Regions from separate parts of the Isoptericola sp. GX10416 genome, predicted to be linked through region 3. Evidence: riboswitches for the same ligand, from Rfam matches in the RefSeq annotation. Region 3 holds a riboswitch; each other region holds the start of a gene.
What was found. Region 3 has a riboswitch for thiamine pyrophosphate ahead of ACWAT2_RS16120 (thiamine ABC transporter substrate-binding protein). Riboswitches for the same ligand answer to the same signal wherever they lie in the genome.
Positions count from the first base shown of each region.

Region 1 (9,640 bases), on a different contig from region 3:
CGGCGAGCTGCTCGCCCGGGCGGACGACGACGGCGCCGCCTACCGCTCCGTCGTCGGCCGCAGCATGGACGAGGAGACCGCGACGACCGCCGCACCCGACGGCCGTGACCCCACCCTGGAAGGAGCCGCGCGATGAGCGCCACCCGTGTGCCGCCGTCCGCGGCCGACCCCCGCCGCCTGCCCGTGGCCGACGGCGGCGAGGTCAAGCGCACCGTCGGACGTCTGTTCCGCCGCCACCGGGGTGAGCTGGGCGGTGTCGCCGTGCTGCACACCGTGGCGGCGGTCGCCGGGCTCGCCGGCCCGTTCCTGCTGGGCCGGTTCATCGACGAGGTCGCGGGCGGGACCACGCTGGCCCGCGTCGACACCCTCGCCCTGATCCTCGTGGCTGCCGTGCTCGTCCAGGCCGTGGTGACCCGGTTCGCGCAGCGGCTGTCGATGATCTTCGGCGAACGGGTCTTCGCCGAGCTCCGCGAGGAGTTCATGGACACCGTCACCCGGCTGCCCCTGTCCACCGTGGAGAAGGCCGGGACGGGCGACCTCGTGGCCCGCACCACCAACGACGTCAACAAGCTGCAGCACGCGGTCCGCTTCGGCGTGCCACGGGTGCTGGTGTGCGTCGTGACCATCGGTCTCACCCTGGTCGCGTCGTTCCTCACCGACCCCGTCGTGGCGCTCGGGATCCTCGTCGGCGTGCCGGTCATCTGGGTCGCCACCCGGTGGTACCTGCGCCGGGCCACGCCGGGCTACCTGCGCGAGTCCGCGGCCTACGCCACCCTCAACGGCACCATCACCGAGGCCGTCGAGGGCGCCCGCACCACGGACGTCCTGTGGCTCGGGTCCCGGGTGCGCCGCCGGCTGCGCCGCGACCTGTCGGAGGCGTTCGCCGCCGAGAGCTACACGCTCGGCCTGCGGCTGCGGCTCATCCCCTCGCTCGACGCCGCCGTGGCGGTCGCGCCGATCTCCGTCGTCCTCTGGGGCGCCTGGCTCGCCTCGCAGGACCTCGCGAGCGTCGGCACCGTCGCGACCGTCGCGCTGTACGCCTACCAGATGGGCGGGCCCGTCTTCGACCTCGTGTTCTGGCTCGACGAGCTGCAGGTCGCCGCCGTCGCGCTCGCCCGCGTCGTCGGCGTCGGCCTGGTCGGGCCGGACCGCGTCGCCTCGGGCGAGGTCCCGGCCTCCGAGAAGGTGCACGCCCACGACGTGCGGTACGCCTACCGCGAGGGGCACGACGTGCTGCACGGGATCTCGGTGGACCTGCGGCCGGGCGAACGGCTCGCCGTCGTCGGGCCGTCCGGCGCGGGCAAGTCGACGCTCGGACGCATGCTGTCCGGCGTCCACCCACCCACCGGCGGCTCGGTGACGGTCGGCGGCGTCCCGCTGGTCGACCTGCCGCTGGAGGACCTGCGCGGCCACGTCGCGCTGGTGACCCAGGAGCACCACGTGTTCGTCGGGACCCTCGCGGAGAACCTCCGGCTGGCGGACACCACCGCCCCCGATGACGCGTTGCGGCGTGCTCTCGAGGCCGTCGACGCGCAGGCCTGGGCCGACGCCCTGCCCGCCGGGCTCGACACCGAGATCGGCTCCGGCGGGCACCCGCTGAGCCCGGCGCAGGCGCAGCAGGTCGCGCTGGCCCGGCTCGTGCTGCTCGACCCGCACACGCTGGTGCTCGACGAGGCCACGTCGCTGCTCGACCCGCGCGCGGCCCGGCACCTGGAGCGCTCGCTCAACGCCGTGCTGACCGGCCGGACCGTCGTGGCGATCGCGCACCGGCTGCACACCGCGCACGACGCCGACCGCGTCGCCGTCGTCGACGCGGGCCGGATCGCCGAGATCGGGCCGCACGACGAGCTGGTGGCGGCCGATGGCGACTACGCACGGCTCTGGCACTCGTGGCAGCACGACGGAACGACCTCGTAGGGTCGAGGCGTGAGCAGCACCGACCCGACCGCCCCGTCCCTCCCGCCGCTCGTCGCGCCCGGCCGCGAGCTGACCGCCGAGCAGATCAGCCGGTTCGCCCGGCACCTGTCCCTGCCCGGGATCGGTGTCGAGGGCCAACGGCGGCTCGCGGCGGCTCGGGTGCTGGTGATCGGTGCCGGTGGCCTCGGCAGCCCCGCGCTGCTCTACCTCGCGGCGGGAGGCGTCGGCACGCTGGGCGTGGTGGACGACGACGTCGTGGAGACCTCGAACCTGCAGCGCCAGGTCCTGCACGGCACCGGCGACGTGGGGCGGTCCAAGACGGCTTCCGCCCGCGAGGCCGTGGCCGACGTCGCCCCGCACGTCACCGTCATCGAGCACCGCGAGCGCCTGACCTCCGCCAACGCGGTCGACCTGCTGCGGGGCTACGACCTCGTGCTGGACGGGGCGGACAACTTCGCGACGCGCTACCTGGTGTCGGACGCGGCGGAGATCGCGGGCGTCCCCGTCGTCTGGGGCGGCATCTACCGCTACCAGGGCCAGGTCGCGACGTTCTGGGCGGCGCCGCCCGGGGACGGCGGCGCGCCGGAGGGCGTGACGTACCGCGACGTCTTCCCCGAGCCGCCGCCGGCCGCGCTGGCCCCTGACTGCGCCACCGGCGGGGTGCTCGGTGCGATGTGCGGCACGATCGGGTCGGTCATGGCGACCGAGGCGATCAAGCTGATCACCGGCGCCGGCCGCACGCTGCTCGGGCGGCTCGCGGTCTACGACTCGTTCGACCTCACCTGGCGCCACCTGGACGTCCGCCCGGACCCGTCGCGGGAACCGGTGACCACCCTGCCCGACGACGCCGCGTACGCCACGTTCTGCGGGCTGACCCCGGCCGAGGTCCCCGACCAGGATCCCGTCACCCCCGCAGCGGTGGCTGCCCTGCGGGCGGCCGCGGCAGCCGGCGACGGCGCCGATCCGTACATCGTGGACGTGCGTGAACCGTGGGAGGTGGAGATCGCGTCCGTCGCCGGGGCGGACCACGTCAACCTGGGCGAGCTGCTCGGCCCGGCCCGGGACGACGCCGTCGTCCACGTGGCCGCCCGTGCCCAGGGACGCCCGGTGCACGTGCTGTGCAAGGTGGGCGGTCGCGCCTCGCGGGCCGCTGCGGTGCTCCGCGACGCAGGGCTGCCGGCGCGCGTGATTGCCGGCGGCATCCTCGCGTGGTCCCGCGACGTGGACCCGTCCGTCCCCGTGTACTGACCGGCCGCGTTCGGCAGTTCCAGCCCTGTTCGGCAGTTCAAGGTGCCGAACAAGGCAGGAACTGCCGAACAGGGCGACGTCAGAGGGCCAGGTCGAGCCGCCCCTCCGGCGACGACGACGCCAGCGCGCGCTCGCGCCGCGGGATCCGACCGGCACCGACCGCCAGGTGCCCCGCCTCGACGGCCAGCCGCATGGCCCGGGCCATCTGCACCGGATCCACGGCCCGCGTGACGGCGGTGGCGAGCAGCACCCCGTCGCAGCCGAGCTCCATCGCGAGCGCGGCGTCCGATGCCGTCCCGATCCCCGCGTCGAGGATCACCGGCACGGAGGCGGCCGCCGCGATCGCCTCGATGTTGCGCGGGTTGAGGATGCCGAGACCCGACCCGATGGGCGCCCCCAGCGGCATGACGGCGGCGCACCCGACGTCCTCCAGGCGCCGCGCCACGATCGGGTCGTCCCCGCAGTAGGGCAGCACGGTGAAGCCGTCGCGCACCAGCTCCTCGGCGGCCTCCACGAGACCAAGGGGCTCGGGCAGGAGCGTGACGTCGTCCGCGATCACCTCCAGCTTGACCCAGTCGGTGCCGCACGCCTCGCGGGCGAGCTGCGCGGTCAGCACGGCCTCCCGCACCGAGAAGCAGCCGGCGGTGTTCGGCAGCGCGCGGATCCCCAGCCGGTCCAGCAGCCCCCACATCGAGGTGTCACCGGCTGCCGCGCCCGGCGTCGGCCGTGCCACCCTCCGCATCGCGACCGTGGTGAGCTCGGTCCCGGACGCGACCAGCGCGTCCTCCAGCGCCAGCAGGCTCGGTGCGCCGCCCGTGCCCATCACGAGGCGGGAGCCGAGCTCGACGCCGGCGATCGTCAGCACGCCGCTCACCCGCCCTGCACCGCGGTGACGACCTCGACGCGCGCCCCGGGACCCACGGTGGTGGACTCCCACGCGCCACGCGGCACGACGGCGTCGTCGAGCGCGACGGCGACGCCCTGCGGCACGCCGTCGACGACGGAGCCCGGCACCAGGCGTGCGACGAGGTCGGTCACGGGCACCGGCGCGTCCAGCGGGTAGGGCTCGCCGTTCACGACAGCGTGCGGGGCTGGCAGGGTCTCGGCCATCTCAGGCTCCTTCGAGGACGGGGGCGAAACGGTCGGGGTCGGCGACGCGCAGGGCGTCCGGCAGGGCGGCACCGGTCAGACCGGCGACGACGGCCTCGGCCGTCAGCGGTGCGAGGAGCACCCCGCCACGATGGTGGCCCGTCGCCAGGTGCAGGCCCGGCGTGGCCGTCGGCCCCACGAGCGGCAGGTTGTCGGGGGTGGCGGGTCGCGCCCGCAGCGTCGCCTCGACGAAGGCGGCCTCGTCGAGGGCCGGCACCAGCGCCCGGGCGTCCCGCAGCAGCGCGAACACTCCCCCGGCCGACGGGCGGTGGTCGTCCGGGCCCTCCTCGCTGGTGGCGCCGACGACGACCTCCCGGTGCTCCGCCGTCGTCCCCGGACCTGATCCCGTCCCGGGCTCCCGCGGCACCACGTAGACCGGGCGGCCCTGCACCCGGCCGCGCACGACGTGCCCGGGAGCGGACCCGGGCGGAGCGTCGAGCCGGAGCGTCTGGCCCCGCACCGGCCGGACGGGCACGTCGACCAGCTCGCCGGACCGCCACCCGGCGGCCAGGACCACCGCCCCGGCCCGGTGCAGCGTGCCCGCCTCGTCGAGGACACCGACGACGGCGCCCCGGTCGCGTTCGAGGCGCACGGCGGCACGCTGGACGACGGCGGCACGGGGGTGGGCGTGCAGGGCGACGTCGAGCGCGGCCCTGGTCGCGCGCGGGTCGGCGACGTGGTCGCCCGGCACCCAGGCGGCTCCGGCGACGTGGTGCCCGAGGAGCGGTTCGCGGCGCCGTGCCTGGGCACCGGTGAGCTCGTCCGGCTGCACGCCGAGCTCGGCGTGCAGGGCGAGCCAGCGCCGCAGGTGCGCGACGTCGTCGGCGTCGTAGGCCGCCACCAGCGTGCCCGTCTCGCGCAGCCCCGAGCCGAGGCCCGTCGCGCGCAGGAGGTCAGCCGCGAAGCGGGGCCATGCGGCGAGGCCGGCCAGGCCCAGACGGGCGAGGGCGGACTCGCCGAACCACGACTCGCTGACCGGTGCGAGCATCCCGGCGGCGGCGTGCGTGGCGCCGTCCCCCGGGCTCGGGTCGAGCAGGACGACCGTCAGACCGGCCTCGACGGCGCGCCAGGCGACCGCCGTACCGACGATGCCACCGCCGACGACCACGACGTCCGGCAGCGTCCCAGGCGTTCTCATGCGTGCTCCCTTCGCTGGCATGACCCAGATCAGGTTCGACGGTCGGCGGACCTCGCCCTCTCAGCCCCGACGGGGCTCCCGTGCTGCGGCCACTGTACTGCCGCGTGGTTACGCTGGCGGCCGTGTCCCCCTCCACGCCGTCCGCCGACGCCCGCACCCGGCTCGCCGACGCCCGCCTGTACCTGTGCACCGACGCCCGGTCCTCGACCGCCGACCTGGAGGACTTCCTGCACGCGGCCCTGCGCGGCGGTGTCGACGTGGTCCAGCTCCGCGACAAGTCTCTGGACGCCGCGCGCGAGCTCGAGCTGCAGGAGCTCGTGGCGGGCGTCGCCACCGCCCACGGTGCGCTGTGGGCTGTCAACGACCGGGCCGACGTCGCCTCGCTGGCCGGGGCGCCCGTGGTGCACATGGGCCAGGGCGACCTGCCGACGTCGGCGGTGCGCAGCCTGCTCGGGACCGGCCCCGTGCTCGGACGCTCCACCCACTCCGCGCGGCAGGCCGCGGCCGCCGACGCGGACCCCGGCGTCGACTACTTCTGCGTGGGGCCGCTGTGGGCCACGCCCACCAAGCCGGGACGGGAGGCTGTCGGGCTCGACCTGCTGCGCGAGGTCGCGGCGTCGGACCCGGCCACCCCCTGGTTCGCGATCGGCGGCATCGACCGCGAACGGCTGGACGCCGTGCTGGACGCCGGTGCGCGGAGGGTCGTGGTCGTGCGCGCGATCACGGCGGCGGCCGACCCGGAACGGGCCGCGCGGGAGCTGCGTGCGCGGCTCGTCGAGCGGCTGCAGGATCAAGACGGCACGAAGTGACCTGATCGGCAGCTCGGACTGCCGACCAGGTCACCGTCCGCCGATCGGATCCGACGTCGGCTACCCGGCCGGCAGGCCCGCGATCCCGGTACCCACGGGGTCGTCCTCGCCGTCACCACGCGGCCGACGTCGCGAGCCACGCGTGCCGCCCGCCATCTCGTCGCGCACCAACCGCACCCACAGCGCGACCGCGAACAGCCCGAACACCCACCACTGCAGGGCGTAGAAGAAGTTCTGCAGGTTCACGTCGGTGCCACCCTCGAGCACGGGGCGCGGCAGCGGCGCGGGACCCCCGGCGTCGGCGGGCACCTGCTCCGGGGACGAGCCGGTGTGCACCACGTAGGCGGTGTAGATCGGTCCGTCCCACGTGTTCGCCAGCGCGCTGGAGGCGATGTCCTGGGTCAGCGGCGGGCCACCGGGGTTCTCGGGGACGGTGCCGGTACGCACCGTCGACTCGGAGGCCTGCAGCCAGCCGTGCAGCGACACCTCCCCCGCCGGGACCTCGAGGGCCGCGTCCCCGGGCGTCGGGGAGTCGACCCAGCCGCGCACCACGGGGAGCACGGGCTCCCCGGACAGGGCCGCCCACGACGCGCCGCCCGTGCCGTCGTCCGACACGCGCAGCGGGGTGAGGACCAGATAGCCGTCGACGCCGTCCAGGGACCGCCCGGTGACGAGCATCTGGCCCGCCGGCTCGTACGTCCCGGTGACCTCGACCTCGCGCCCGACCAGCTCGCCGGGGAACGAGGACTGCGGTACGAGCACCTCGCCGAGGTCGACGGGTGCCGCCGCGGCCGCCTCTGCCGCCTCCTGCGCGGCGGCGAGGTTGGCCCGCTCGTACGCGCGGTCGATCTGCCAGACGCCCAGCCGGCCGCACACGGCCGCAGCGGCGAGGAAGATCAGCAGGATCACGATCATCCGCGGCTGGCGGGCGACCGCCCAGAAGGATCGGCGCACAGGCGGGTTCGGCACGGGGCCACGGTATCGGTGCCCGCGGCCTCTCCTGGAATCGCGTGGCGAAGGTCACCGTGCCGCGCGGCGGGCCGCTCGTGTCTCACGCTGCGCCGGGGACCGCCGTGCGATGGAATGAGCACGAACATGATCGTCCCTCTGCCCGTAGGAGCGTCAGATGAGCACCTCGACCGCCGATCCCACCACCTGGCCCGCCACCGGAGTCGCGGAGCTCTCGGACACGGACGTCGAACGTCTCGACCAGTGGTGGCGTGCCGCCAACTACCTGTCGATCGGCCAGATCTACCTGCTCGACAACCCCCTGATGCGCCGGCCCCTGGACCGCGACCACGTCAAGCCGCGGCTCCTCGGGCACTGGGGCACGACTCCGGGCCTCAACTTCCTCTACGCCCACCTCAACCGCGTCATCCGCGAGCGTCAGCAGTCCACGGTCTACGTCGCCGGCCCCGGTCACGGCGGTCCCGGGCTCGTCGCGAACACCTACCTCGAGGGCACCTACTCGGAGATCTACACCGACGTGACCCAGGACGACGAGGGGATGCGCCGGCTGTTCAAGCAGTTCTCGTTCCCCGGGGGGATCCCCTCGCACGTGGCGCCCGAGACGCCCGGCTCGATCCACGAGGGCGGCGAGCTCGGGTACGCGCTGTCGCACGCCTACGGCGCCGCGTTCGACAACCCGGACCTGCTGGTGGCGGCGGTCGTGGGCGACGGCGAGGCGGAGACCGGCCCGCTGGCCACCAGCTGGCACTCCAACAAGTTCGTCAACCCGGCGCAGGACGGCGTCGTGCTGCCGATCCTGCACCTCAACGGCTACAAGATCGCCAACCCGACGGTGCTGGACCGCATCAGCGACGACGAGCTGCACGCCCTCATGGTCGGCTACGGGCACACGCCGTACTTCTTCACGGGCGGGTTCGACGGCGAGGACCACGCGGCGGTGCACCGCCGGTTCGCCCAGCTCCTCGACGAGGTGATGGACCACATCGCGCGGATCAAGGCGGACGCCCGGGACGCGTCGCCGGGCGAGGAGCAGCGCCCCGCGTGGCCGATGATCGTCTTCCGCACACCGAAGGGCTGGACCTGCCCGCCCGAGATCGACGGGAACAAGACCGAGGGCTCCTGGCGTGCGCACCAGGTGCCGCTCGCGAGCGCCCGCGACACGCCGGAGCACCTCGAGGTGCTCCGCGACTGGCTGGAGTCCTACCGGCCGCACGAGCTCTTCGACGACGACGGCGCGCTGCGGCCCGAGATCGCGGCGGAGGCTCCGCAGGGCGAGCTGCGCATGGGCGCCAACCCGCACGCGAACGGCGGGCTGCTGCTCAAGGACCTGCGGCTGCCCGACTTCCGCGACTTCGCCGTCGACGTCCCCGAGCCGGGGGCCGCCCTGGCTGAGTCGACCCGGGTGCTCGGCAGCTGGCTCACCGAGGTGATCCGCCGCAACCCGGAGAACTTCCGCATCTTCGGACCGGACGAGGTGGCCTCGAACCGTCTCCAGGCCGTCTACGACGTCACCGACAAGCAGTGGAACGCGGAGTACCACGGGCCCGACGTCGACCAGCACCTCGCGCGCGTCGGCCGCGTCATGGAGATGCTGAGCGAGCACCAGTGCCAGGGATGGCTGGAGGGCTACCTCCTGACGGGCCGGCACGGCCTGTTCACCAGCTACGAGGCGTTCATACACATCGTCGACTCGATGTTCAACCAGCACGCCAAGTGGCTCAAGGTCACCAACCACATCCCGTGGCGCCGGCCGATCGCGTCGCTCAACTACCTGCTGTCCAGCCACACGTGGCGCCAGGACCACAACGGCTTCTCCCACCAGGACCCGGGCTTCATCGACCACGTGGTCAACAAGAAGGCCGAGATCGTGCGGGTCTACCTGCCGCCGGACGCGAACACCCTGCTGAGCACCTACGACCACTGCCTGCGCAGCCGCCAGTACGTCAACGTGGTGGTCGCCGGCAAGCAGCCCGGACCCCAGTTCCTGTCCATGGACGCCGCGATCGCCCACTGCACGCGCGGGCTGGGCATCTGGGAGTGGGCCGGCACGGAGGTCCCGGGCGAGGACCCGGACGTGGTGCTCGGCTGCGCGGGCGACATCCCCACGCTCGAGGTCCTGGCGGCCGCCGACATCCTGCGCCGCGAGCTGCCGGACCTCAAGGTCCGCGTCGTCAACGTCGTGGACCTCATGCGGCTGCAGGACGAGCGGGAGCACCCGCACGGTCTGGCGGACAAGGACTTCGACGGGCTGTTCACGCCCGACCGGCCCGTGATCTTCAACTATCACGGCTATCCGTGGCTCATCCACCGCCTGACCTACCGCCGCAACAACCACGGCAACATCCACGTGCGCGGTTACAAGGAGGAGGGCACCACCACCACGCCGTTCGACATGGCGATGCTCAACGAC
Region 1 is NZ_JBWPVO010000003.1:145,668-155,307, forward strand. It holds gene ACWAT2_RS06415 (ABC transporter ATP-binding protein) at 1-136, shown strand, start outside; gene ACWAT2_RS06420 (ABC transporter ATP-binding protein) at 133-1,917, shown strand; gene ACWAT2_RS06425 (ThiF family adenylyltransferase) at 1,927-3,165, shown strand; gene ACWAT2_RS06430 (thiazole synthase) at 3,245-4,039, opposite strand; gene thiS (sulfur carrier protein ThiS) at 4,036-4,275, opposite strand; gene thiO (glycine oxidase ThiO) at 4,277-5,452, opposite strand; TPP riboswitch at 5,441-5,544, opposite strand; gene thiE (thiamine phosphate synthase) at 5,575-6,261, shown strand; gene ACWAT2_RS06450 (SURF1 family protein) at 6,322-7,230, opposite strand; gene ACWAT2_RS06455 (phosphoketolase family protein) at 7,388-9,640, shown strand, end outside.
Region 1: another riboswitch for thiamine pyrophosphate. It lies ahead of thiO (glycine oxidase ThiO); the one in region 3 lies ahead of ACWAT2_RS16120 (thiamine ABC transporter substrate-binding protein).

Region 2 (9,640 bases), on a different contig from region 3:
ACCGCGCCGCCGTCGGGGGGCATGACGCGGCGACCATCCGCCACCTCGTGGAGCACTCGGCGGAGGTCGGCACGATCGACGCGTCGATCCGTAGCCCGCTGGCCGGTGCCCTCGACCTGACGACCCGACAGGTGTCGTCGTTCGTGGGCACCGGTGCCCGGCCGACGGCGGTGGCCACGACGGCGACCGTGGCCGACGTGCAGGCGATGTCTCGCCGCTCGGGCCACCTGCGCATCCTCGTCGAGTCCGACGACGGCGCGCCAGGGGTCGTGCACGTGCGGGACACGCTCCTCGAGCCGCTCGACCGGCCGGCACGTGAGCTGGCCCGGCCGGCCTACGTGGCCCCGACGGACCAGCCCGTGCACGAGGCGCTGTCCGGGATGCGCCGGGCCAGCGAGCAGCTGGCCGTCGTGATGGACGGGTCGCGCTTCGTCGGCGTGGTCACCCTCGGTGACGCGCTGCGGCAGGTCACCCCCGGCTCCACGCCAGGAGCCGCGGGTCAGGTGTGACGGCCGCCGTGAGTCGTCGGGCTGCGGTGGGCGTGCAGCGCGAGCGTCAGGTCGACGAGGTCGCGGGGCCGGTCCACGCGGCGTCCGGTGAGACGCTCCAGCCGGCGCAGCCGGTTGGTCACGGTGTTGCGGTGGCAGCCGAGCCGCCTCGCGGTCTCCCTGGCCGACCCGTCGGTGGCCAACCACGTCGCGAACGTCTCCAGCAGCATCTCCTGGTCGGGCTGCACCGCGTCGAGGAGCACGCCCAGGACCTGGTCGCGGATCTGGCGCGCCAGGGTGGGGTCGGCGCCCAGCAGCGCGGCGGGCAGATGCTCGGCCAGCCGTGCTGCACCGCCGTCGGGCGGGCACAGGTCCAGCGCGGTCTCGGCCTGCCGACGGCTGTCGGCGAGCGCGGCCAGCCCGTCCACGGGCAGCCCGATCCCGAGGCGGACGCCGGCCGGCAGGCGGTCGTGCGTCGTCGGGACGGTCGTCGCGTCGTCGAGCCGCACGATCCCGAGCTCGACGGGACGCGAGCTGTGCCAGTGCACCTGGGCGGCACGACGGCCGACGACGGCGCGTCCGGTCGCGAGCCCGGCCTGTCCGGGCGCTTCGAGGGCTACCACCTGGTAGCGCCCCGTGACCGGCATCGCGAGGGCCATCGCCGCCGGCCGCAGCTCGGCCAGCAGGCAGGAACCGTCCAGCAGCGAGGCGACGGCCCGGTGCCGCGACCAGGCGGTGCCGCCGAGCGCGCCCGTTCGCGGAGCAGGGGCCGCGGTCAGGGTCGTGACGTCGGGCATGAATCCTCCTCGCGGACGACGCCGGTGTCGTCCCGCCACGTCACAGCATGACATACCGCCCGGTCGGTCTCTAGTGCGCCGCCGCGCCGGTGCTCGGTGGCACCTGCAGCGCGAGCTCCACACGCGAACGGATGCCGAGCAGCACGAAGATGTTGCGCAGGTGGCAGTCCACCGTGCGCACGCTCACCGAGAGATGTTCAGCGATCTCCCGGTTGGTCTCCCCGGCGGCGACACGACGAGCGATCCGCAGCTGGTGCGGGGTGAGGTCGGTGAGCACGTCGGGGACCGACGTCGCCAGGGCGGCCTCGGCAGCCCGTAGCTCGGTGCGGGTGCGGTCCGCCCACGGGTCCGCGCCGCCGCGCTCGAAGAGCAGCAGCGCGTCGCGCAGACGCTCCCGGGCGTCGCTCGGTCGGCCGTGGCGACCGAGCCGCCGGCCGTGCAGCAGGAAGGTCACAGCGCTCTCGAAGAGGCCGCCGGCCTCGAGGTGAGCGGCATGAGCCTGGCGGAACAGGGCGTCCGCCTCGGCCTCGGTGGAACAGAGCAGGGCACGGCAGCGCAGGAGCAGGGCCGGGCCCTGCGGGTCGGACGCCGTGCGGCTCCACCCGGCGAGCTCCGACAGTGCGGCACGAGCCGTGGCGTGGTCGCCGGCGCTGACAGCGGCCTCGACGAGCGTCGGCAGCACCAGGCCGCGCAGCGCGAAGTGTGCGCCTTCGGCCGACGCCAGCAGCGAGACCAGCCGGCCTGCCGCGTCGGCAGGCCGGCCCTCGACGAGCTCGGTCCGGGCGAGCGCCCACTCGGCCAGCGTGACCGGCTGGGCGAGTCCGTGGCGACGGGCGGTCGCCAGGGCCGCCGTGGCATGGTCGACGACGTGCCCCGGCGGGCCCTGCACGGCCGCCGTGAGGGCCAGCACCGCGTGATGGTGCGCCGCCGTGTTGGCCCGGCGCGACTGCTCCGCGGCGCGCAGCCCGGTCAGCGCGTGCTCGCGCGCCTGCGCGTGGCGTCCGGCGCGTAGCTCGGCGTAGGCCACGTACTCGGTGGCGCGGGCGACGAGCGCGGAGTCACCGGCCGCACGAGCGGCGGCCAGCGCACGGGCCCCCGCGCGGCAACCGTCCTGGACGTCTCCGGTGAGCAGTGCGGCGGCCGCGCCACGCAGGAGCGCCTCGGGATCGTGCCCGGCGAGCGCGCCGCGCACCACCCGACGCAGTGGTCCGGCAGCCTCCGACGTCCGGCCGTGCAGCAGTGCGAGCATCCCGGTCAGGTAGTCCCGGGGAGCGCCGTCGAGAGCGGCCTGACCCAGGGCCGTGGTCAGCGCCTCCACGCACGCGACATGGTCGCCCGCGCTCCACGCGGCGTTGACGGCGGCCAGCGTGGCGGTCAGCGCGGCCCCGGGCTGCTCGCCGAGCTCGGACCGGGCGAGGCTGAGGCTGGCGTAGGCGTCGTGCACGGGACCGTCGGCATGGAGCCGGAGCCCGCGGGCGAGCTCGGTGTGCCCTCGCATCGCGGTGGTCTGCATGCCGAGAGGCTAGGTCGACCGCACGGTCGCGCCACTCGTCCTTGTGCCGGGACACGGGTGCCCGGTCCCCGCGGTGTGCCACCGCACACGACGGCGGGCGGACGCATCGGGTGCGCCCGCCCGCCGTCGAGGTCCGCCGTCCCGGTCGGGACGAGGTCAGGCCCGGGTCAGAACGGGCACGAGCTCTCGTACTTCTCCACGTCCGAGAACCACCCGGTCGAGGGTCCCGGGCAGAGGAACTGCGTGTACCGCGTGTCGTCGTCGACGAACCGCTTGAGCCAGGAGATCGAGTACTTCGCGATCGTCGTGTTGGAGCTGTTGGGAGCGAAGTGGCTGGCCCCGTCCAGCTCCAGGTAGGCCTTCTGAAGGTCTCGGTCGAAGGACTCGTAGAACGGCTCGGCGTGCGTCTCGTGCCGGGCGACGGAGTCGTACTCGGCGCCGAAGATCAGCGTGGGGGTGCTGACCGACGACCAGTTCTTCTTCACGTGCCACGGGGTCATGGGGATGGCGGCCTTGATGTCCGGGTTGTCGTCCACCGCGCGCAGCGTGCCGCCGCCGCCCATCGAGTGGCCCATGAGCGCGAGCCGGTCGGCGTCGATCCGGTCGGCGACCGGGCTCGAGTCGGTGAGGTAGTCGAGGGCCGCCTGGAGCTGGCGGGCTCGGGAGTCGGGCTGGTCGTAGATCGAGTTCGTGGCCATCGTCAGGACGACGAAGCCCTGGGACGCGAGCCGCGGACCCAGCCACGAGATGGTCCGCTCGGTGCCGGTGTAGCCGGGCGAGATGACGACGGCGCCAAAGTCGCCGTCGCGCGTCGTGGTCGGGTAGTAGATCGTGCCGCCACCGAAGCCCGAGACGAGGCTGGAGACGTTCTGCTCGGAGATCGAGTAGCTGCCGCGCGATGCCTCGATGCTCGACTCGGTCGGGTCCGGACCGCGCTCGTGGGGGTTGTCCGCGCCCTGGGCGGCGGGGCCGGCGGCGATGCCGACGCCCACGGCGACGGCGAGCGAGGCCAGGATGCCGGTCACCCGCTGGCGGGTCCGGGAGGTGCTCGGTGAGTGCTGCATCGTACGTCCTCTCTGACGGGGCCCCCGGCGGGAGCCGTTGCTGCCCAAATAGCGTGTGGTGCCGGCCCGCCGGGTGGCATCGGCAAGATCGCCGGTCCGGTGCCGGCGGCGCGACCCCGAGACACCGTCTCAGGCCGTGGTGGCGGCAGGCTACGGTGGTCCCACGACACGGGGTGCGCCCACCGGGAGCTGAGATCACACCCGTCGAACCTGATGCAGTCCGCACTGACGAAGGGATGTCGCCCATGCCGTCGACCCTGCCCACCCGCCACGGATCGCCGTGGCGCCCGCGCCCCGTCCCGCGGGTGCTGTCCGTCGCGGGCTCGGACCCGTCCGGGGGGGCCGGCATCCAGGCAGACCTGAAGGCGATCGCGGCAGCCGGTGGCTACGGCATGGCTGCGCTGACGGCGCTGACGGCGCAGAGCACCCGAGGGGTGAGCGCCGTGCACGTACCGCCCCCGTCGTTCCTCGCCGCGCAGCTCGACACGCTGCGTGCCGACGTCGCGCTCGACGGGATCAAGGTGGGGATGCTGGCGTCGTCGGCGGTCGCCGACGTCGTCACCCGGTGGTTGGACGACGGCGCGGGAGTCGACGGTCCCCCCGTCGTCGTCGACCCGGTCATGGTCGCGACCTCGGGGGACCGTCTGCTGGACCGCGCCGCCGAGGACGCGGTGCGCCGGCTGCTCGACCGGGCGGACGTCGTGACGCCCAACGTCCCCGAGCTGGCCGTCCTGCTGGGCACGCCCGCCGCGACGACCTGGACGGGTGTCCTCGGTCAGGCTGCCCGGCTGGCCGCCCGGCACGACGTGCTCGTGGTGGCCAAGGGCGGTCACCTGCCCGGCGACGAGGTGCCGGACGCGCTCGTCGGGCCGGGCGGCGTCGTCGCCGAGCTGCCGGGCCGGCGCGTCCCCACGACCAGCACGCACGGTACCGGGTGCTCGCTGTCCAGCGGGCTGGTCACGCGCTACGCCCGACACGGCGAGTGGGAGCGAGCGCTGCGGGAGACCAAGGCCTGGCTGACGGACGCCGTCGTCGCGGGAACGGCGCTCGAGGTCGGCAGCGGCTGCGGCCCGGTCGACCACTTCTGGGCGCTGCGCGGGGTGCTCGTCGAGAGTCCTTAGCAACGCCGAACGTCGTGGTCCGGACCGTTCTCACCGGCCAAAGCGGGCGTGACCATGACGTTCGGCACGGGAGGGTCAGTCGAACAGGTCGCCGAGGTCGCCGATCTCGTCCAGGATGCCGCCGAGCACCATGCCACCCAGGACGGCGCCGAACGCTCCGGAGCCGGCGCGGCCGGACGCGGGCCGACGGTGTCCTTCCCACGGCTGCGGGCCAGGACGCGCGACGTCTCGGCGTGCCAGGTCGGCGGCCTCGGTGGCCAGGGCGGACGCGCGGCGCGCTCCGTCGACCGCTGCCTCGGCGTCGGTGACGTCCCGCGCCGCGGCGAGCTCGCGCTCGGCCGCGGCGAGCCGGGTGCGGGCGTCGGGGCCGACCGGCGCGCGGTAGTCGTCCACGACGGAGCGTGCCGCCGCGACCTGGCGCGCCGCGTCGTCGAGCGCGGGCCCGCGCTGCGCTGCTGCTCGCCGGGAGCGTTCGTCGCGCTCGATCCGGTCACGGACGGCGTCGTCCAAGGCGGTGTTGGCCTCACGGAGCCGGGTCAGGGTGGCGATCGGGTCGGTCGGCTCGCCGGGCGCGGGCAGGGTCCGCAACGTCTCGGACAGGGCGTCCGCCGCGAGGTCGACGGCGCCCTCGCGGCGGGTCGCCGGCATGGCGCGGGCCTGGGCGAGCTCGGTGCGGGACTCGGCGACCAGTGCGCCGAGGGCAGCCTCGGCACGCAGTGCCTCCGACTCGAAGTCATGGACGGCGGACAGCAGGCCCTCGGCGCGGTGGAGGGCGTCCTCGGCCGCGCGCGTCCCCGCTGCCGCCTCGGCGACCTGCTGGGAGGTGAGCCTGCGCCGCGCGGCGGCCGCGCTCCGGGCGGCGAAGTCGAGCAGGCGGCCGGCCTGGGCCGGGTTGTCGGCCACGGGTGCGAGCGCGTGCTCCGTGTAGTCGGTGCGGAGCCGCTCGACGTCCTCACGCGCCGGGCCGATCGCGCCCCGTATCGTCTCGATGCGTTCCTCGACGCGGTCGATCGCCTGCGGGGTGGCCCGGGCGGAGCTGCGCCGGGCCGCCAGCGTGGCGTCGAGGTCGTCGAGCGCCGCACCGGCGGCGCGGCACAGCTCGGCGATGCGGCCCGACCACTCGCGGCGCTCGGCGTCGGTGTCCGGCACGTGGTCGTGCAGCAGCTGGTTGAGGTGGAACGCCTCGCGCAGGTGCTCCCTGGCCTGCTGGAGGGCAGGTCGGGCCTCGGCGGTGGCGGGCTCGCCGAGCTCGGCCACGGCGAAGGACAGCTCGTCCTCGGCCAGACGGGCGCGCTCGTCGGTGCGGACCAGCGCCGACCCGGCGGCCGTCGTCAGCCGGGCGAGCTCTGACTCAGCGGTCTCCCGCCGACGCTGACGCCGTCGGCGGCCCCGGAGCACGAGCGCGAACCCTGCGACGACCACCAGCACCAAGCCCGTCACCACACCGACCAGCTGCACGCCATCCATGCCGGGAATCGTACGGGCATCCGGGAGCGGCCGGGACGGTCGGCCACGGGTGGCTCAGGCCGGCCTGCGCGCGACGACCTCGAAGGTGTGCCAGTGCTTGGGGCCGCCGAACGAGGGACCGTCGTGCTCGCGCTCGTCGACCACCAGCACGTCCAGGCCGTCGATCAGCTCACCGACGTCCTCCTCGTGGTGGAAGGTCAGCGCGTCCGCCGTCGCAGGGTCGGTAGCCCACTCGTCGCGCTCGCCGAAGAGCGTGACGCCGACCCAGCCGCCCGGCGCGAGGGCGCCGCGGACGCCCTCCCAGACGCGCGCGAAGTCCGACGGCGGGACGAAGGGCAGCGCGTAGGAGGCGTGGACGAGGTGGGCGCTCGGCAGCGGGAGCGCCTCCTGGACGGTGGCCACGCGCACCTCGAGACCGGCGCGCAGCGCCGGAGGCACCAGGCGGGGCACCAGGTCGGCCGTGCCCGGGGCCGGGTCGACCGCGAGCACGTGCCAGCCCGCACGCACGAGAGCCGTGGCCTCGACCCCGCTTCCCGCACCGAGGTCGACGGCCTGGCGGCCCGCCCCCTCCCCGGCCCGGGTGAGCAGGTCGCGGCAGAGCTGCCGCGGAGCGCGTCCCGTCTGGCGGGCGTTGTAGAGATCCCAGTGCGCGAGGTCGAAGCGGGTCACCCGCAGATCATGCCCCGGGCAAGCATGTCGGTGCTCGGTGGGATGATGTGAGCGATGCCACCCGACTCTCCTGAACGCCCCGCGCCCGCCGGCTCCCAGCTCGGCACGGTCGCCTCGGTGCTGCGGCTGCTGCCCTACGTCCGTCCGGCGCTACCACGCCTCGTCGGCGGTCTGGTCGCGTCGCTCGGGGCGGGCCTCGCGGCCCTCGCCATCCCCCGGGTGCTCCAGCGCCTCGTCGAGGGGCCCCTGGCACAGGGCGTCGCCGCCCACGACTACACGGCGCTCCTCTGGCCGACGCTGGCCGTCCTCGGCCTCGGGGTCACCGAGGCAGGCCTGATCCTCCTGCGCCGCAACCTCGTCATGTACCCGGGCACGCGGGTCGAGGCGGCCCTGCGCACCGAGCTCTTCCGCCACCTGCAGCAGCTCCCGGCCGCGTTCCACGACCGGTGGTCGGGCGGCCAGCTGCTGAGCCGCTCCATGGGCGACCTGGGACTCCTGCGGCGGTGGCTCGTCTTCGGTCTGCTGCAGCTCGTGGTCAGCACGATCACCATCGCCGTCGGCGTAGCGCTCCTGCTCGCCACCGCCGGCTGGCTGGGCCTCGTCTACCTCGCCGGCGCCATCCCGGTGACGATCATCGCGTTCCGGTTCTCGCGCCGCTACCGCGTCATCGCCCGGCTCTCGCAGGACCAGTCCGGCGACCTCGCCAACACCGTCGAGGAGTCCGTGCACGGGATCCGCGTGCTCAAGGCCTTCGGTCGCGGGGAGGATGCGCTCGAGTCGTTCTCCGGGCAGGCCGAGGAGCTGCGTCGCACGGAGATCCGCAAGGCTGGCAACCAGGCCACGGTCACCACCTCGCTGCAGCTCATCCCCGAGCTCACCCTCGCCGTGTGCCTGATGCTCGGCGTCTGGCTCGCGGCCGAGGGCCAGGTCACCGTCGGCGCCCTCGTCGCGTTCTTCCTCACGGCCGCCGTCATCAACGGGCCGGTGGTCGACCTGGGCATGACGCTGTCCATGACGCTCAACGCCCGCACCGCCGTCGACCGGTTCTTCGAGGTGGTCGACACCCCGAACCCGCTGACCGACCCGGCCGACCCTGTCGAGCTCGGCGAGGGTGAGGGCCGCGTCGTGCTGCGCGACGTCGGTTTCCGGTACGCCGACGCCCCGGCGCCCGTGCTCGACGGCGTCGACCTCGAGCTGCCGGCAGGCACGACGACGGCGCTGGTCGGCTTGACCGGGTCCGGCAAGTCCACCCTCGCCCTGCTGGTCCCGCGGCTCGCCGACGTGACCGCCGGCGCCGTCGAGATCGACGGCCACGACGTGCGCGACCTGTCCCGGCACGACGTGCGACGTGCGGTCGCCGTCGCCTTCGAGGACCCGACCCTGTTCTCGGCGACCGTGCGGGACAACGTGCTCCTCGGCGTCGACGACGACCTGCCGTCCGAGACGCGCGAACGACTGCTGCACGAGGCCGTCGAGGTCGCCCAGGCCGGCTTCGTCCACGACCTGCCCCAGGGGGTCGACACCCGCATCGGTGAGGAAGGCCTCTCGCTGTCCGGCGGCCAGCGCCAACGCCTCGCGCTCGCCCGGGCGATCGCCGCCCGGCCCCGCGTGCTCGTCCTCGACGACCCGCTCTCCGCCCTCGACGTCACGACCGAGGAGGCCGTCACCGCCCGGCTGCGCGAGGTGCTCGAGGGCACCACCAGCCTCATCATCGCCCACCGGCCGTCCACGGTGGCGCTCGCGGACCGGGTCGCCGTCCTGTCCGAGGGCCGCATCACGGCGGTGGGCACGCACCGCGAGCTCCTCGCCTCCGACGACCACTACCGCTACGTCATCGCCTCGCTCGAGGCGGACTGGAAGAGCGGAGAGCACGACCACGACACGGAGGCGACCCGATGACCCCGAGGACCACCGCACCGCCGCCGCGCCGGGACCCCCGCGACGTCCACGCCGACGACGCCTCCCTCCTCGACCGGACGACGTCGCGCGCGGTGCGGCGCCGTTCGCTGCGCCTCCTCGGCGAGCTGCTGCGTCCCCGGTGGCGACCTCTTGCCTGGGCAGGGCTCCTGATCGTCGTCGGCACGCTCGGCCAGGTGGCGGGCCCCCTCCTGGTCCAGGCGGGGATCGACACCGCGCTGCCCGCCCTGCGCGACGGCGACCCCGGTCGGCTCGCGACGATCGGCGGCGCCTACCTCGCGGCCGCCGTGCTGGGTGGGATCTGCGCCGGCGCCTACGTCCGGGCGGCCGCCCGGGTCGCGCAGAGCGTGCTGCTGGAGCTGCGTCGCCGGGTCTTCCGGCACACGCAGCGGCTCTCGCTCGAGTTCCACGAGTCCTACACCTCGGGTCGCGTCATCAGCCGCCAGACCTCGGACCTGGAGGCGCTCCGCGAGCTCTTCGACGGCGGGCTGACGGGCGTGGTGTCCTCGCTGATGCTCATGGTGTTCACCGGAGCGGCGCTGTTCGTCGTCGACTGGCGGTCGGGGCTGGTGCTGACGGTCGCCCTCGTGCCCGCCTGGTTGCT
Region 2 is NZ_JBWPVO010000001.1:137,994-147,633, forward strand. It holds gene ACWAT2_RS00635 (CNNM domain-containing protein) at 1-509, shown strand, start outside; gene ACWAT2_RS00640 (PucR family transcriptional regulator) at 500-1,285, opposite strand; gene ACWAT2_RS00645 (LuxR C-terminal-related transcriptional regulator) at 1,356-2,798, opposite strand; gene ACWAT2_RS00650 (alpha/beta hydrolase family protein) at 2,966-3,862, opposite strand; TPP riboswitch at 4,022-4,116, shown strand; gene thiD (bifunctional hydroxymethylpyrimidine kinase/phosphomethylpyrimidine kinase) at 4,108-4,983, shown strand; gene ACWAT2_RS00660 (hypothetical protein) at 5,059-6,450, opposite strand; gene ACWAT2_RS00665 (class I SAM-dependent methyltransferase) at 6,505-7,119, opposite strand; gene ACWAT2_RS00670 (ABC transporter ATP-binding protein) at 7,174-9,018, shown strand; gene ACWAT2_RS00675 (ABC transporter ATP-binding protein) at 9,015-9,640, shown strand, end outside.
Region 2: another riboswitch for thiamine pyrophosphate. It lies ahead of thiD (bifunctional hydroxymethylpyrimidine kinase/phosphomethylpyrimidine kinase); the one in region 3 lies ahead of ACWAT2_RS16120 (thiamine ABC transporter substrate-binding protein).

Region 3 (9,640 bases):
CCGGGTCACGCTCGGTGCGACGTTCCCGAGACACCCCTCGACATTAAACTGATTGGACCGATAGGGTATGTCGAGTAACTCGTCGTTCCCACGTCGGAGGCTCTCGTGCCCACTCTCGTACTGCTCGCTCTCGTCGGACTCGGGGCGCAGCTCGTCGACGGCAGCCTGGGCATGGCCTACGGGGTCACCTCCACGACCCTGCTGCTGATGATCGGCACGAACCCGGCCGCAGCCTCGGCCACGGTCCACCTGGCCGAGATCGGGACGACGCTCGCCTCCGGTGCATCGCACTGGCGCTTCGGCAACGTCGACTGGCGGGTCGTGGCGCGCATCGGCCTGCCCGGCGCGGTCGGCGCGTTCGCCGGCGCGACGTTCCTGTCCTGGCTCTCCACGGAGATCGCCGGCCCGCTCATGTCGGTGCTGCTGCTCGGCCTGGGGGTCTACGTCCTGTTCCGGTTCACCTTCCGCGGGCTGCGCACCGACCGGATCGGGCAGCCGCTGCGCCGCCGCTTCCTGACGCCGCTCGGCCTGGTGGCCGGGTTCATGGACGCCACCGGCGGGGGCGGCTGGGGGCCCGTCGGTACCCCCGCGATCCTCGCGAGCGGACGTCTCGAGCCCCGCAAGGTCGTCGGTTCGATCGACACCAGCGAGTTCTTCGTCGCGGTGGCGGCCAGCCTCGGCTTCCTCGTCGGCCTCGGGACGGCCGGGATCGACGGCTCCTGGGCGATCGCGCTGCTGATCGGCGGGCTGATCGCCGCACCGATCGCTGCCTGGATCGTGCGGTGGGTGCCGCCGCGCGTCCTGGGTTCCGCGGTCGGTGGGGTCATCGTGCTGACGAACACGCGCACGCTGCTCGGCACCGATCTGGTGTCGGTGGGCGGTGCCGTGACGACGGTGATTCTCGCGGTCGTGGCTGCCGTCTGGGTGGGTGCGGTCGTCTACTCGGTCCGCGCGCACCGCAGCGAGCGTGCTGCCGCAGCCGCCGAGTCGTCCGGGGCAGGGGAGGAGGAAGTGTCCGACCCGACCCCCGTCGGATGACGGAACGCCTCCTCCGGTGGCAGTTCTGGGCCTCGGGAGTACGGTGGGCGGCACACGAGTCCTGACCGGGTGCTGAGCCCGGAACCCGGGGAGATGTCATGAGCGGTTCGTCGTCGCACCGCACCGTCGGGGGTGCCGGCCTGGCCGGCGCGGCCGAAGTTCTCGCAGCCGGTGTACAGCTCGTCGTGGGCCGGTACCGGGTCGAGCTCGACTCGGGCCGCACCTGGTGGTCCGACGAGGTGTACCGGATGCACGGGCGTGAGCCCGGCGAGATCGAGCCGAGCATGGACGCGCTGAGGTCTCGCACGCACCCCGACGATCGCAGCCGGGTCTCGCGGACCGCCGTGGTGGCGATGCGGTCGGGAAGGCCGTTCAGCAGCGCCCACCGGATCGTCGACCCGCACGGGAAGGCGCGGACGGTCGTGGTGACGGGGCAGGCGCACCTCACCGACGACGGCGAGATCACGCACGTCGCAGGCTATGTGCTGGACGTCAGCCCGGTGACCCGTGAGGCGCTGGACCGCGAGTCCCAGCGCGCCGTGGGACGGGCCATGGTGTCGGCCTCTGCTGTCGAGCAGGCCAAGGGTGCGTTCATGGTGGTGCACGGCATCGCGGAGGCCGAGGCCGGCGACAAGCTCGGCGAGGCGGCCGCACGGGCCCAGATACCGCTGCAGGCTGCGGCCGCTCAGATCGTCGAGGCGATGGCCGGCGCCGACGGCGACCCGGCGGTGCGGCTCGAGGCGGCCCTGGCCGCCGTCCACACCGTGGAGCGGCCTCGTGGGCACGAGGCGCAGCTGGCCCGACGGCGGCAGCGCACCCGCGGCTGAGCGCGCCTGCGCCGGTCCGGGCCTCAGACCACGGAGACCTGCTTGGCCCGCCGGTCCACGGCCTTGGTGACACCCTGCCGGGCGAGCCGCCGGGCGAGGACGGCGACGCCGCCGGTGACGGCCGCGAACGTGATCGCCTGCACGATCGGGATGTCGTCTGCGTCCAGGTCGATCGGGGCGTCGTTCCCCGTGGCCTTCTCCCAGATCACCTTGATGAGCTTCTGCGCGACCCACCCGGCCGCGAACGTCGCCGCGACCGTCCCGATCTTGAGGCCCAGCGACGGCTCGGACTGCGGGGAGAGCTCAAGGTGATCCACGGATCCTCCAGTACCAGACGGCGGCATCGGGCGAGGCTCGCGAGGGGTCCGCCCGACGGACGTCACCACCGTAGCGTGCGCACGGTGTGTAGGCTCGGAGGGAACGACAGGGGAGCGCCACCGAGCGCTGAGAGTGCGGATCTCCGCAGACCCTCGAACCTGACCCGGTTAGCACCGGTGGAGGAAGTCGGGCTTCTCGATCCCGTCGTCCGTGGACATGGACGACGGCCCCCCTTCAGATCCGTCTGAGGAGGACGAATGATCATCCGTACCCGCCGCACCCTGGCGACGGTCGCCGCTGTCGGCCTGCTGCCCGCACTGGCCGCCTGCTCGGGCAGCGAGGCCCCGGGGGAGTCCGGTGGGTCGTCGACCGACGGCGAGCTCTCGGGCACCGTCACGCTGGTCACCCACGACTCCTTCGCCCTGAGCGACGGGCTGCTGGAGTCCTTCGAGTCGAAGACGGGGCTGCAGGTCGAGCACGTGGCCGCCGGCGACGCGGGCACGCTGGTCAACCAGCTCGTCCTGACGCAGGACAGCCCGCTCGGGGACGTGGTGTACGGCGTGGACAACACGTTCGCGTCACGCGCCGTGGAGGCGGGGGTGTTCGAGCCCTACACGCCGACGGACCTCGACCCGTCGGTGACCGCGCAGGCGGAGCCGGGCCTGGAGGCCCTGACCCCGATCGACCGTGGCGACGTCTGCCTCAACGTCGACACGGCCTGGTTCGAGGACGCGGGCATCCAGCCGCCGGCCACCTTCGAGGACCTCACCGAGGAGGAGTACGCCGACCTGACCGTCGTCACCAACCCGGCGACGTCGTCGCCCGGCTTCGCGTTCCTGCTGGCCACCGTCAGCGCGTTCGGCGAGGACGGATGGCAGGACTACTGGGCCGAGCTCGCGGACAACGGTCTGCGCGTCACGGACGGCTGGTCGGACGCGTACTACGTCGACTTCTCGGGCGGGGGCGAGGGCGGCGAGCGACCGATCGTGCTGTCGTACGCGACGTCGCCGGCGGCCACGGTCACCGAGGACGGCAGCGCCTCGACCACCGCGGCGTTGCTGGACACCTGCTTCCGCCAGGTCGAGTATGCGGGCGTCCTCGCGGGGTCCGACAACCCGGACGGCGCCCGGGCGCTGGTCGACTTCCTGACGTCGGAGCCGGTGCAGGCGGACGTCCCGGGCAGCATGTACATGTATCCCGCGGACGAGTCCGTGGAGCTGCCCACCGAGTGGGAGCAGTTCGCGCCGCTCGCCGAGGAGCCGCACGAGGTCGCCGCGGAGGAGATCGCGGCGCACCGTGACGAGTGGATCGAGCAGTGGACGGCCACGGTCATCGGGTGAGCCGGAGGCGACGCGAGGGTGAGGGGCGCAGCGGAGCAAGCCACTCGCCCGGAGCGGAGCCGCAGGGTCACCCGACGCAAACCCGGGTGAGCCGGAGGCGACGCGAGGGTGAGGGGCGCAGCGGAGCAAGCCACTCGCCCGGAGCGGAGCCGCAGGGTCACCCGACGCAACTCCGGGTGAGCCTGCGGCGCCGGCCCCGGCAGGCGTGGCTGGGCTGGGGGGCCGCGGTCGGTGTCCCTCTGGTGTTCCTCGCCGTCTTCTTCGCCTGGCCGGTGGTCGCGCTGGTCGTCCAGGGCTTCTTCGCGGACGACGGCGCGGGCGGGCGCACGCTCGACCTCTCCGGCTTCGCGGAGGTCCTGGGTCAGCCGCGCACGTGGCGGGTGGTGGGGCAGACGCTCGCGCAGGCGTCCGTGGGGACGGTGCTGAGCGTGCTGCTCGGCATCCCGGGCGCCTACCTGCTGTACCGGTGCCGGTTCCCCGGGCGGACGTTGCTGCGTGGGCTGGTGACGGTCCCGTTCGTGCTGCCGACCGTCGTCGTCGGTGTCGCGTTCCGGCATCTGTTCACGCCGTCGGGGCCGCTGGGGTGGCTCGGGTGGGAGGAGAGCTTCGCGGGCGTGGTGGTCGCGCTCGTGTTCTTCAACTACTCGGTGGTGGTCCGCACGGTGGGCGGGCTGTGGGAACGGCTGGATCCCCGTGCCGAGCAGGCTGCGCGGGCTCTCGGTGCGACGCCGTGGCGCGCCTTCCGCACGGTGACGCTGCCGGCGCTGGGTCCGGCGATCGCCTCGGCGGCGTCGGTCGTCTTCCTGTTCTGCTCGACGGCGTTCGGCGTCGTCCTCGTGCTCGGCGGCATGCGGTACGGCACGATCGAGACGGAGATCTGGATCCGCACCACGCAGTTCCTGGACCTGCGTGCCGCGGCCGTGCTCAGCGTGCTGCAGCTCGTGGTGGTCGTGGCCGCGCTGCTGGTCAGCGGCCGCCTGCGTGCCCGGCGCGAGCGGGCCTTGCAGCTCACGGGCGAGCGGTCGGGCGCCCATCCGCTGGACCTGCGCTCCGTCCGGGACGTGCTGCCCGCGGTGGCGACCGCCGTCGTCGTCTGCGGGCTGGTCGCGTTCCCGCTCGCGGGTCTCGTCCTGCGGTCGTTCCGGGGGCCCGACGGCGCCTGGTCGCTCGCGAACTATGTCGCGCTGGGGACGACGGGCGGGCGCAACGCGCTGACCGTGACCGTGTGGGAGGCGACGGCGAACTCGTTGCGGATCGCGGCCCTCGCCACGCTGATCGCCGTGGTGGTCGGCGGGCTGGTGGTGCTGGTCGTCTCGCGCCGGCCGCGTTCGCACGGCCTGCGGCGCGCCGTCGGGGGGCTCGACGCGGTGTTCATGCTCCCGCTGGGGGTGTCGGCGGTGACGGTCGGGTTCGGGTTCCTCCTGACGCTCGACCGGCCGCTGGGTCTGGACGTCGACCTGCGCACGTCGGGGCTGCTGGTGCCGATCGCGCAGGCGGTCGTCGCCATCCCGCTCGTGGTCCGCACGATGCTGCCGGTGCTGCGGGCGATCGACCCGCGGTTGCGGGAGACGGCGGCGGTGCTCGGCGCGCCGCCGGGCCGGGTGCTGGCCAGCGTGGACCTCGCCCTGGCGGCGCGGTCGCTGGGGCTCGCCGTGGGGTTCGCCTTCGCGGTGTCGCTCGGGGAGTTCGGCGCGACGTCGTTCCTGGCCCGGCCGGACGCCGCGACGCTGCCGGTGGTGATCTACCGGCTCGTCGGGCAGCCCGGCGCGGAGAACTACGGGATGGCGCTCGCGGCGTCGGTGGTGCTGGCGCTGCTTACCGCGACGGTCATGATGGTGGCGGAACGGATGCGTGCCGACGGCGGCGGAGGGGAGTTCTGATGGCGGTCTCGCAGGAGCGTGGTGTCGGCCTGGCCGTGCGCGACGTCGTCGTCCGCTACGGGCAGCGGCGCGGGCACGCGGGCACGACGGCGGTCGACGGCGTCTCGCTCGACGTCGCGGCCGGCGAGGTGCTGGCGCTGCTGGGGCCCAGCGGCTGCGGCAAGTCCTCGCTCCTGCGGGCGGTGGCCGGCCTCGAGCCGGTGGCGGCGGGTTCCGTGGCGTTCGACGGTGCCGACCTGGCGGGCGTGCCCGTGCACCGTCGGGGGTTCGGGCTGCTGTTCCAGGAGGGCCAGCTGTTCCCGCACCGCGACGTCGCGGGGAACGTGGCCTACGGGCTGGCCGACCGGCCGCGGGCGGAGCGGGCCGAGCGGGTGTCCGAGCTCCTGGCCCTGGTGGGGCTCACGGGGTTCGGCGGGCGACCGGTGGCCGAGCTGTCGGGCGGGGAGAAGCAGCGGGTGGCGCTGGCGCGCGCCCTGGCCCCCCGGCCGCGGCTGCTGCTCCTCGACGAGCCGCTCTCGGCCCTCGACCGGGGCCTGCGCGAGCGGCTGGCCGTCGAGATCCGGGCTGTCCTGCACGCGACGGGCACGACAGCGGTGTTCGTCACCCACGACCACGACGAGGCGTTCACGGTGGCGGACCGGGTGGCGGTGATGTCGGCGGGCCGGCTCGCTCAGGTCGCGGCGCCGGAGGCATTGTGGCGGGCACCCGCCACGCGCGAGGTCGCGGAGTTCCTCGGGTACCAGACGTTCCTGCCGCACGCCGACGGTCTCCTCGCGGTCGGTCCGGCGGGCCTGCGGGTGGTCGACGGCGGCTCGGGTGGCGCTTCCGGTGGCGCGTCGGTGGGCGGTGAGGTGCGGCACGGCGTCGTCGTCGCGACCACGTTCCGGCGCGGTCGCACCGAGGTCACCGTGGACGCGGACCTGGGTGCGGGCGAGGAGCGGCTGGTCGCCCGCACGGACGGCAGCGTGCCGGCGGCCGACGACAAGGTGGGCTTGGTGCTGGACCCGCGGGGCTGCGCCGTCGTGCCCGGCTGAGGATGACGACGGGGCGCCGCGGCGCTCAGCCCTGCGCGTCGTGCACGAGCAGCGCCACCTGGGTGCGGTTCTCCAGGCCGAGCTTGTCCAGGAGCTGGGAGACGTGCGCCTTGACCGTGGGCACGCTGAGGTGGAGGCGGGTCGCGATCTCGGCGTTGGAGGCGCCCCGGCCGAGCTCCGCGGCGACGTCGCGCTCGCGGGCCGTCAGGGCCCCCAGGGCCGCGCGCGCCCGTTCCCGGGCACCGCCGGTACCGGCGACGGTCTCCATGAGCCGCCGTGCGACGTCGGGCGCCAGCACCGGCTCGCCCGCCGCGGCCGACCTGACCGCGGCCGCGATCCGGGCGGGCGGCATGTCTTTGAGGAGGTAGCCGGCGGCGCCGGCGTGCAGGGCGCCGCCGACCTCCTCGGCCGTGTCGAAGGTGGTCAGGACGACGACGGCGGGCGGTGACGGCCGTGCCCGGACGGTGCGCGTCGCGTCGATCCCCCCGACGCCGGGCATGCGCAGGTCCATGAGGACGACGTCCGCCGGGTGGGCGTCGAGCACACCGGGGACCTCACCGCCGTCCGCCGCCTCGGCGACCACCCGGATGCCGTCGGCGCCGTCGAGCATGAGGCGCAGACCGGCGCGCACGAGCGCGTCGTCGTCCACGAGCACGACGCGCACGCTGCGCTGCGGGGAATCGGTCATCGGTCCCACGGTAGCCAGGCCGCGAGGGTGAAACCTCCGCCGGCACGCGGGCCCGCGTCGAACCGGCCGCCGAGGAGCGTCACCCGCTCGTGCAGCCCGACGATCCCTGTGCCGCTGCCCGGGCCGTCGCCCGGTGCGCCCGGCCGACCGCCGTCGTCGGCCACGCGCACCGTGGCCTCACCGGGTCCGATCTCGAGCTCGACCCGGACGGCCGCGCCCGCGGCGTGCCGGCGCGCGTTGGTGAGACCTTCCTGGACCACGCGGAAGAGCGTGGTCCGCACGGCCGGTGGCACCTCGGCGGAACCGGCTGCCGGCGCGTCGTAGGAGACGGCGCTCCCGGCCTCCCGCGCCTCCTCGACGAGGCCCGCGACGTCGTCGAGGTCCGGTGCGTGGTCGAGGCCGTCCGCGCGCAGCAGGCGGATCACCTGGCGGAGGTCCTCGAGCGCGTCGCTGACGCCGGAACGCACGCGGCCGGCCGCCGCGGCGAGCGCTGCCGGGTCGGCGTCGGGCCGGTACTCCAGCGCCCCGGCGGTCGCCGCGAGGAGGGAGAGCCGGTGGGCCAGGGTGTCGTGCATCTCGCGCGCGATCCGGGTGCGCTCGGCCGTGCGAGCCTCGGCCACCCGCTGCTCCTGCTCGGCCTCAGCACGCCGGGCGCGGTCGCGCAGCGACCACAGCACGAGCGCCCGCTCCTGCCAGTACGCCCCCCAGCCGAGCAGCGCGGCGTGCACCGCGACGTCGCACAGCAGCCACCAGACGAGCGGGAGGGGGACGGGGTGCCACAGCGCCTGGACGGCGTGCCCCAGCGTCCCGGCGACGGCGACGAGCAGGGCGGTGCGGATCGGGCGGCTCCGGGCCACCTGCAGCGTCGCGGCCGTGGCGGCAGGCGTCGCGGCGGGAGAGAGCGCGGCCAGTGCCGCGAGCCCGAGTGCCGCGGCGACCGTGTGCCGAGTGAACAGCAGGGCCGTCAGCCCGAGCGCCGCCAGCGCGACGGCGACCTCGAGGAGCAGCCCGGTGCGGACGTCGAGGTTCGAGGTCACGACCACCACGGCGGTCAGCGCGGCGATCGCCAGCCAGGCGCCGATGAGCAGGCGTCGCGGGAGGGACGCGGGAGGGACGTGCATGGCAGGAACGCTACGGCTGCCCGCCGGGTCCCGACACCGACGAAGGTCGGGGGCGTCCCCGGCTCCGGTCGGGGTGCCCGACGACGGAGGTCCCGGCAGCGACCTCCCTCCGGCCGAGGCGCAGGTCGCCCCGGGGCTCGCACGCTGGGTACCGACAGCATCCGAGGACGGACCGGCAGCGCCGGCGGGAGGAGACGGGACGATGACCCATCAGACGACGGGACGGATGATTCCGGACGGGAACGGGACCGGGCGGCGCGGCGGGGTGCTCCGCCGTCGGACCCCGGCGTGGGGCGTACCGCTGCTGGCCGCGGCGGTCGCTGCGGTGGTGTGGACGGTGGCGACCGTGAGCGGCGCGGAGCTGGTCGCGAGGACCGGTGGCGGCCTGCGCGAGGTGGGGCTGGTCGACGTCGTCGTGGCCGGGCTCGCGGCCGGGCTGCTCGGCTGGGGCGTGCGTGCGCTGCTGCGGCGGCTGCCCGGCGGCGGTGACCGGGTGTGGCTCGTGCTGTGCGGCGTGGTGCTGCTCGGCTCCTTGGCCGGCCCGCTGGGCGCGGCGACGCGGGAGGCCGTGGGGTTCCTGGTCGCCGAGCACGTGGCCGTCGGCGCGACGATCGCGCTCGGCCTCCGGCGGAGTGCCTCGGGAGGCGGGGTCGACCACACCGCGGGCTAGCGCCTGGCCCATCCATGATGCGGTGCACGCTGCTGAACGGCTGACTCGCTCTGACCGTCACCGCGTTCTCGGCGAAGCGACAGGCAGGACGAAAGCCTCCTCCTGACCAGCGCGGACGGTCAGCCTCGCCAGGCAGGACGCGGCAGGGCGGGCAGCGCGAACACCGCACGGGCATGGTGCATCAGGAGCAGCAGGGGGTCGCGGCGCGCGACGAACGCGTCGTCGGGCACCAGACCGAGGGCGCGTCGGCGGTGCAGCATGGCGAGCTCCGTCGCGGCCTGCTGGTAGTCCGCCAACGCGCGAGCGGGCCCGCGCCCGAGGGCGGCCCGGACCTGTTCGCGGGCCCGGCGTCTGCGGTGCAGCGAGGACAGCATCCACAGGTCGGGCGGCGTGACGACGCCGGTCTCGCGGTACTGCGGCAGGTGGGTGCGGATCAGGGCGACGATGCGCTGCCGGTCGCGGTGCAGCACGACCGCCAGGGCGACGAGCACCCCGAGCCCGGCGAGGTAGGCCGCACCGAGGCCCGGCAGCCCGAACGCCGACGACGCGTTCCACGCCGAGTGCAGGGCGACCGCACCTGCCAGCCCGGCGAGCACCGGGACCGTCCTGCTCCGGCCGGGACGGCGCAGGGCCGCCGCCGCGACGCCGATGCCCATGAGCGACGTGCACAACGGGTGCAGGAGCGGGGAGACGAGTCCGCGCACGGTGAACGTCAGCGCCAGGG
Region 3 is NZ_JBWPVO010000012.1:97,456-107,095, reverse strand. It holds gene ACWAT2_RS16135 (sulfite exporter TauE/SafE family protein) at 106-1,038, shown strand; gene ACWAT2_RS16130 (PAS domain-containing protein) at 1,137-1,865, shown strand; gene ACWAT2_RS16125 (DUF4235 domain-containing protein) at 1,889-2,182, opposite strand; TPP riboswitch at 2,281-2,385, shown strand; gene ACWAT2_RS16120 (thiamine ABC transporter substrate-binding protein) at 2,441-3,523, shown strand; gene ACWAT2_RS16115 (ABC transporter permease) at 3,700-5,403, shown strand; gene ACWAT2_RS16110 (ABC transporter ATP-binding protein) at 5,403-6,437, shown strand; gene ACWAT2_RS16105 (response regulator) at 6,463-7,125, opposite strand; gene ACWAT2_RS16100 (sensor histidine kinase) at 7,122-8,246, opposite strand; gene ACWAT2_RS16095 (DUF6069 family protein) at 8,449-8,916, shown strand; gene ACWAT2_RS16090 (PrsW family intramembrane metalloprotease) at 9,036-9,640, opposite strand, start outside.